Regions from separate parts of the Bacillus sp. A015 genome, predicted to be linked through region 2. Evidence: riboswitches for the same ligand, from Rfam matches in the RefSeq annotation. Region 2 holds a riboswitch; each other region holds the start of a gene.

Region 1 (2,262 bases), on a different contig from region 2:
CAGTAGAGTTTGTCTCCTTTTTTCGGCCATGCTTCCTCAAAAGGCGGGAGGTGTTCTGTTGCAACAAGTGCATCCTTTGATAGCCCGACATCGACAAATGCGCCCATGTCTTCTACAACGTCTACGACTTCTACCCAGCCGTATGTATGTGCATTGATTGTAGGCATTTTCATCGTAGCTGCTAGTCTTTCTTCATGATCTACATATAAGTAGACCTCTACTTCATCCCTGTCATCAATATCCTCTGTCATCTCACTGCGGTGCAAGAGGACAGAATCTTCACCATCTGTCAAAAAGTAGCCGTACTCCATCTCGTTCTCTATTTGCAAGGTCAATTGCTCACCTGGTCTCATGTTCTCTTCCTTCCTATCTGCCCATAAAAGAGCGTTCGTTCATCTTTTGATTCACTTTATTCTACTATACTTCTCTCAACATGAACATCTCTAGTTCTGTTAGCTAAAGTGGACAAACTTCCCTTGATTTATACCGCAAGCGGCTGAACTCTTTGATTTGTCTATTCGATAAAGTTTCTTCTTGCCCTGTTTGCATGATAAAATAGACGCAATATCTATACTTGGAGGTCATGTGTTATGGCAAAAGAAAGTTCATTTGATATTGTATCGAAGGTGGAACTGCCAGAGGTGCAAAACGCCATTCAAGCAGCGCTAAAAGAAATTAAAAATCGTTATGATTTTAAAGGAAGTAAAAGTGATATTTCACTTGAAAAAGAAGAGCTCGTTCTCATCTCAGATGATGACTTCAAGCTTGAACAGCTAAAAGATGTGCTTGTGACAAAGCTGATTAAACGAAATGTTCCAACTAAAAACATCGACTACGGAAAAACCGAACATGCCCTAGGCGGAACAGTACGCCAGCGTGCCAAGCTGATTAGCGGTATCGATAAAGACAATGCCAAAAAGATCAACGCACTCATTAAGCAATCTGGCATCAAAGTGAAGTCGCAGTTTCAAGATGACCAAGTGCGTGTAACAGGAAAAAATAAAGATGATTTACAAGAGGTCATTTCACTCATGCGCAAAGCAGATTTGCCGATTGACGTCCAATTTATAAATTTTCGATAAATTTTAAATTTTCCATTGATTATTTCCGATTTTTTCGTTACAGTTGATGGAAGTTCAATTCATTGACATGTTCATATCGCTTTCTTATCAAGAGAGGCAGAGGGACTGGCCCTGTGAAGCCTCAGCAACCGGTGTAGTAGAAATGTATTTTCTATGACCAAGGTGCTAAATCCAGCAAGCAACTGCTTGGAAGATAAGGAGAAGAATTACGATACAGCCAAAAAGTCTTCTTCTTATCAGAAGGCTTTTTTTGTTACATAGAAATAAGGAGGAATACAATGGGCCTATTACAAGACTTACAAAATCGCGTATTGATTGCTGACGGAGCAATGGGAACACTTTTATACTCTTACGGCATTGACCGGTGCTTTGAAGAACTAAATTTATCAAAAGAAGATGAAGTGAAAAGAGTGCATGAGGCGTATGTGCAGGCTGGAGCTGACATCATCCAAACGAACACGTACGGTGCGAATTATATTAAACTATCCCGCTACGGCTTAGAGGAAGAAACAAAACGCATCAATACAAAAGCGGTACAAATTGCAAAAGCTGCCGCCGGCTCAGCTTATGTACTCGGAACGATTGGCGGCATTCGAACGTTTAACAAAAATGCCTACTCTATAGACGAGATCAAACGAAGCTTTAGAGAGCAGCTGTACATCCTATTAAATGAACAGCCTGACGGATTATTGCTTGAAACGTATTATGATATGGAAGAGGCGAAGGCCGTTCTCGAAATTGCACGCAAAGAAACGACTCTCCCGATTGTCATGAACGTATCCATGCACGAGCAAGGTGTTTTGCAGGACGGTACACCGCTGAAGGACGGTTTATCTGAACTATCCTCTCTTGGCGCTGATGTCGTTGGGATCAACTGCAGGCTGGGCCCTTATCATATGATTCAGGCACTCGAAGGCGTCCCGATTTTGGAAAATTCTCATTTATCTGTCTATCCTAACAGCAGTCTCCCGTCTCTTGAAGAAGGCAGACTCGTCTATGATACAGATAATGATTATTTCCGAAAAAGTGCACTAGAGTTTAGAAATCAAGGCGCACGCATTATCGGAGGCTGCTGCGGAACGACGCCTCAGCATATTAGCGCAATGGCTGAGGCTGTTAAAGATTTAGCACCGATCACTGAAAAAGAAGTGAAAATATTAAAAGAAGAAATCATTTCGAT
Region 2 (2,262 bases):
TTTTTGAATCGTGATCTCTTTTGACAGGACACCATCCTTCAGCTTCGTCCATTCACTTGGTGCAAACTGCTTCATGATGCGAATAATATTATCATTTTTCGTAATCGTTCCATCAAAATCACAACATACAATTGGTTTTTTCATTTATTCTGCTACCCTTCCCCAAAGATCAAGTGCTGCTTTTAAGTCTTGGCAAGATGATGCCTTTTCTTGGATGGACTCTTCATTTATCACCGCATCAATGATGGATCGAAATGCTTTCCCTCCGCCGATGGCTCCCCGCGGATGTCCGTGAATTCCTCCACCTGCGTTAATCACATGATCGAATCCAAAATCTTTGATCAATACTGGAACCATACCAGGGTGAATGCCTGCTGATGGGACAGGGAACGTTTTTTGAACCGTATCCTCTTTCACGCAAGCTTCATAGATACCAAGGGCATCTTTTTTCGGAAGTGCGACCGATCCATAAGGAGATGGAAAAAGGCTCAAATCAGCGCCAGCATATCGATTTAATGTACCTAAAAGAAGAGAATGTGAGAATCCATATTCAGGAGATGATGTAAACGCGCCGCTCACTGCTGGATGTGCCATAATAGGCAATTGAATGTCTGGGTCCTCAGCTAAGCTTTGCATGACATCAAGTCCATAGGCAAAGACGTTGAATAGGAGCGCATCTGCCTCGAGTTCAGCGGCCTTCCTTGCTCGATCTTTAAGATCAAAGGTTCTGCCAGTTAAATTGACGGCATACAGCGTTCGGTGCCCTGTCTCTTCATATGTTTCTTTTAATATCTTTTTTCCTTCTTTGATTCGTTCTTCAAAAGGGGCTAATGGACTTTCAAATAAAATTTCATCATCTTTGATGAAGTCAACACCGCCTAATGCCTGTAAACGGAGCTGCTCTTTTAAATCCGTCATATCACGGCCGATCACGCCTTTAAAAATACTCATCAAAAGCGGCCGATCAAACACATTTAACTTCTTTCGTATCCCCTCTATTCCAAATACCGGTCCAGGCAGCTTTCTTTTAAACCTTTTCGAAAATTCTATATCGACAAGCTTTACTTTCCCATCTAGTGAAAGCTTTCCAAATATCGTCGTTAAAACGGCTGGTAAGTCAGCTGAAAAGTTAGCCTCAGGATAAGCAATTGTTACCTCTGATTGATACAGGCCATTTTCGGCTGATGCAACCTTTTCTGTCACTTTCTCTACTCGGCCTTTATGTTTTTTCAGCTGCTCCTTTTTGAGCTGCGGCAAATCCGTCCATGATCCAACTGTTAAACCAAGCGCGATCTGCTCCGCTTTTCGGTCAATTTGTTCATCCTCTCGATGTGTTAATACGTATGTTGCCAGTAATTCACTCACTAGGAATCCCCTTTCGATTGCGTCCTCTATATGTTCAATAAAAAAACCTCTTTAAGTGCTTGGGCAGCGCCTTAAAGAGGTTTCGTCTCATTCATCCGAATCTTATCTCTCAGCGCCTGCTGCAAGAATTAGCACCGTGCTTCATGGAAGTCGGTTGCCGGGCTTCATTGGGCTAGTCCCTCTGCCTACTCTTGATAAGAATATTCGATTTTCTTCAATATTGCCTGAATTATCGCACCATTTTTTTGCGTTGTCAATGGCTTTTTTCAAATAGCTGCAAGGCAGCGATGCGCTCTGCGGCTTCTTTTAACCGCTTCTCACTTGTTAAAAGACCAACTCGGACGTAGCCTTCACCGTGAGCACCAAAGCCATTTCCCGGTGCAACGACAACATGTGCTTTCTCTAATAATACATCAGAAAAAGTTTCAGATGTATATCCTTCAGGCACCTTTAACCAGGCAAAAAATGATCCCTTTGGTGCGCTTACGTCCCACCCAATCTCTTTGCATGCAGCAATCCAAGTGTTCCGCCTTTTTTCGTACCGATCATTTTGCACCTGTACGCACGTTTGATCGCTTAGAAGTGCTTCTGCCGCTGCATCTTGAGTCGCTTTAAACAGTGACACAAACAGATGATCCTGATAAAGCTCAATGGCTTCAATGACAGAGGCATTCCCTGCTGCAAAACCAACTCTCCAGCCGGCCATATTATATGTTTTGGACAATGTGTAAATTTCAATACCCGTCTCTTTTGCTCCATCTATTTGCAGGAAGCTGACCGGCTTTTCTCCATCGAATCCAATGCCGCCATATGCAAAATCATGGACAACACACAATTTGTGATCTTTCGCAAACGTAACGGTTTCTTCAAAAAATGCACGACTTGCAGTGGCACCAG
Region 3 (2,262 bases), on a different contig from region 2:
GCAGACCGCCTGAACGTGCCGATGTGTTATGTCAGAAGTAAGCCAAAAGCACACGGAAAAGGGAATCAAATTGAAGGAGCCGTATCGCCTGGTCAAAAAGTTGTTGTCGTAGAAGACCTCATTTCAACTGGTGGGAGCGTGCTTGAAGTGGTCTCGGCTCTTCAAGACGAAGGCTGTGACGTACTCGGAGTTGCTGCAATTTTCACATACGGCCTGCCAAAAGCAGCTGCTGCTTTTCAAGAGAAAAACATTCCATATGTCACACTAACAGACTATGACACGCTGACAGACGTGGCACTTGAGCTAAAAGCGATCGAACCTTCTGCTATGAATAAACTAAAACGCTGGAGACAAGATCCTACCTCTGAATCTTGGATGGAAGAAACGGTCTAAAAAGCTGTGCCTAGCTGCACAGCTTTCAGCGTGTAGACAAACCCTCGCATTCGGTGTCAGTCCTGCGTGCCGGTGCTCACGAATGTCAAATTCGCTCCGCTCCGGTACTCGTCCTTCCTAGACTTCAAAGGTTTTCTATCACGCTGAAAAGAAGACAAAGGGCTAAAATAAAGGTCATTTTAGCCCTTTGTCAACAATCTGAAAGCTGTGCCTCGCTGCACAGCTTTTTCATTTGGTTAAAAATAGTAAAATAGACTCAAATTCAAATAAGAACTAATCCTATCAATAAAGTCGGGTTGACTTTTGTTTGAATTGTGTTAATATTTAATACAAATTAAAACTCTTATCCAGAGAGGTGGAGGGATTGGCCCGATGAAACCCGGCAACCTGCGATTCGCAAGGTGCCACTTCCTGCAAAATGATTCTATTTTGAAAGATAAGGAAATCGTGAGCTTCCTCATCTTTCTTTCGGACTGAAAGAAAGTTTTTTTATTTTTCACGATGAGGAGGAAGAATTGAAGAAAATCAGGATGAGGATTTAGTGAAGCACGTGCAAGAACTGATTGGGGGAAATGAAATTCGGTTCGATTACGTTCATTGTTCAGGACGGTCAAATGTTTAAGTGGGAAAAATGAAAAAATTAGATTGAAGTAGTGCGCAGATTAGCAATATGAGCGGTACTCCGGAAGGGGAGAAACAATGTTAACTTACGAAAATTGGCAAGAGCCGTCCATTACATTTCAAGAGGACGATTTGTATAAAGGGGCCCTATCCGTGCTGAAATGGGCGTACGGTCATTATGGTGATCAGCTCGTTTATGCATGCAGTTTTGGCATTGAGGGCATTGTCCTGATTGATCTTATTGCGAAAGTAAAAAAGGATGCGAGAATTGTCTTTTTAGATACAGGTCTGCATTTTAAGGAAACGTACGATACAATTGATGCGGTAAAGGAAAGATACCCCGGATTAGACATCGTACTGAAAACACCTGAGCTGACAGTTGAACAGCAAAACGAGCAGCATGGTGAAAAATTATGGGAAACAAATCCTCAAAGCTGCTGCCATATGCGCAAGGTCATTCCTTTGCAAGAGACACTATCTGGCTATCCGGCATGGCTTTCTGGCTTAAGAAGAGAGCAGTCACCAAAACGAGCAGGTACGAACTTTTTAAATAAGGATGAAAAGTTCAAATCAGTGAAAGTATGTCCGCTCATTCACTGGACGTGGAAGGACATATGGAGATATGCATCTAGAGAGGATCTTACTTATAATCCGCTGCATGACCAGGGATACCCAAGTATCGGCTGTGCACCGTGTACACAGCCAGCATTTACTGCGGATGATTTGCGTTCTGGCAGATGGTCAGGTACAGCAAAGACTGAGTGCGGATTACATGAGTAAGGGAGCATAATGTATGGAAATCGCCGCAATTTTATTTAGTTTATTCTTTGCTTTAAACATAGGCGCAAGCGGAGCAGCCGCTTCTATGGGCATTGCGTATGGATCAGGTGCAATTAAAAAGCCCATCTATGCACTCAGCGTTTGTGCAGTTGGGGTTTTAGCAGGTTCAGTGATTGGCGGCGGTGAGGTCGTCAAAACGATTAGCTCTGGTATTATGCCAGAATCTGTGATTACGCTTGAAATCGTTTGTATCATCATTGGCTCTGCCGCATTATCACTCTTCATAGCGAATCTGATGGCCATCCCTTTATCAACAAGTGAGGTCACAGTAGGGGCTGTGGTCGGTGTTGCAGTCGCGTATAAAGTGTTATATGTGAAATCTATTTTAGTCATTGTGGCCTTTTGGATCATCATTCCACTTGTCGCCTTTGTTTTCACCTTTACTGTAGTCAAAATCATCAGAATGTT

The links. A riboswitch is a leader RNA that binds a small molecule or an ion and turns the genes downstream of it on or off. The one in region 2 is predicted to bind S-adenosylmethionine.
Region 1: it holds a riboswitch for S-adenosylmethionine, as region 2 does, so the genes downstream of both, ACSLGF_RS10900 (bifunctional homocysteine S-methyltransferase/methylenetetrahydrofolate reductase) here and mtnW (2,3-diketo-5-methylthiopentyl-1-phosphate enolase) in region 2, are expected to answer to the same signal.
Region 3: it holds a riboswitch for S-adenosylmethionine, as region 2 does, so the genes downstream of both, ACSLGF_RS00455 (DUF2292 domain-containing protein) here and mtnW (2,3-diketo-5-methylthiopentyl-1-phosphate enolase) in region 2, are expected to answer to the same signal.

The regions. Positions count from the first base shown of each region.
Region 1 is NZ_JBSPZB010000011.1:626-2,887, forward strand. It holds gene ACSLGF_RS10890 (CvfB family protein) at 1-353, opposite strand, end outside; gene ACSLGF_RS10895 (YajQ family cyclic di-GMP-binding protein) at 591-1,082, shown strand; SAM riboswitch class I at 1,164-1,282, shown strand; gene ACSLGF_RS10900 (bifunctional homocysteine S-methyltransferase/methylenetetrahydrofolate reductase) at 1,361-2,262, shown strand, end outside.
Region 2 is NZ_JBSPZB010000007.1:90,139-92,400, reverse strand. It holds gene ACSLGF_RS08475 (2-hydroxy-3-keto-5-methylthiopentenyl-1-phosphate phosphatase) at 1-144, opposite strand, end outside; gene mtnW (2,3-diketo-5-methylthiopentyl-1-phosphate enolase) at 145-1,365, opposite strand; SAM riboswitch class I at 1,465-1,566, opposite strand; gene ACSLGF_RS08465 (aminotransferase class I/II-fold pyridoxal phosphate-dependent enzyme) at 1,619-2,262, opposite strand, start outside.
Region 3 is NZ_JBSPZB010000001.1:90,473-92,734, forward strand. It holds gene pyrE (orotate phosphoribosyltransferase) at 1-393, shown strand, start outside; SAM riboswitch class I at 734-836, shown strand; gene ACSLGF_RS00455 (DUF2292 domain-containing protein) at 966-1,028, shown strand; gene ACSLGF_RS00460 (phosphoadenylyl-sulfate reductase) at 1,093-1,794, shown strand; gene ACSLGF_RS00465 (anion permease) at 1,808-2,262, shown strand, end outside.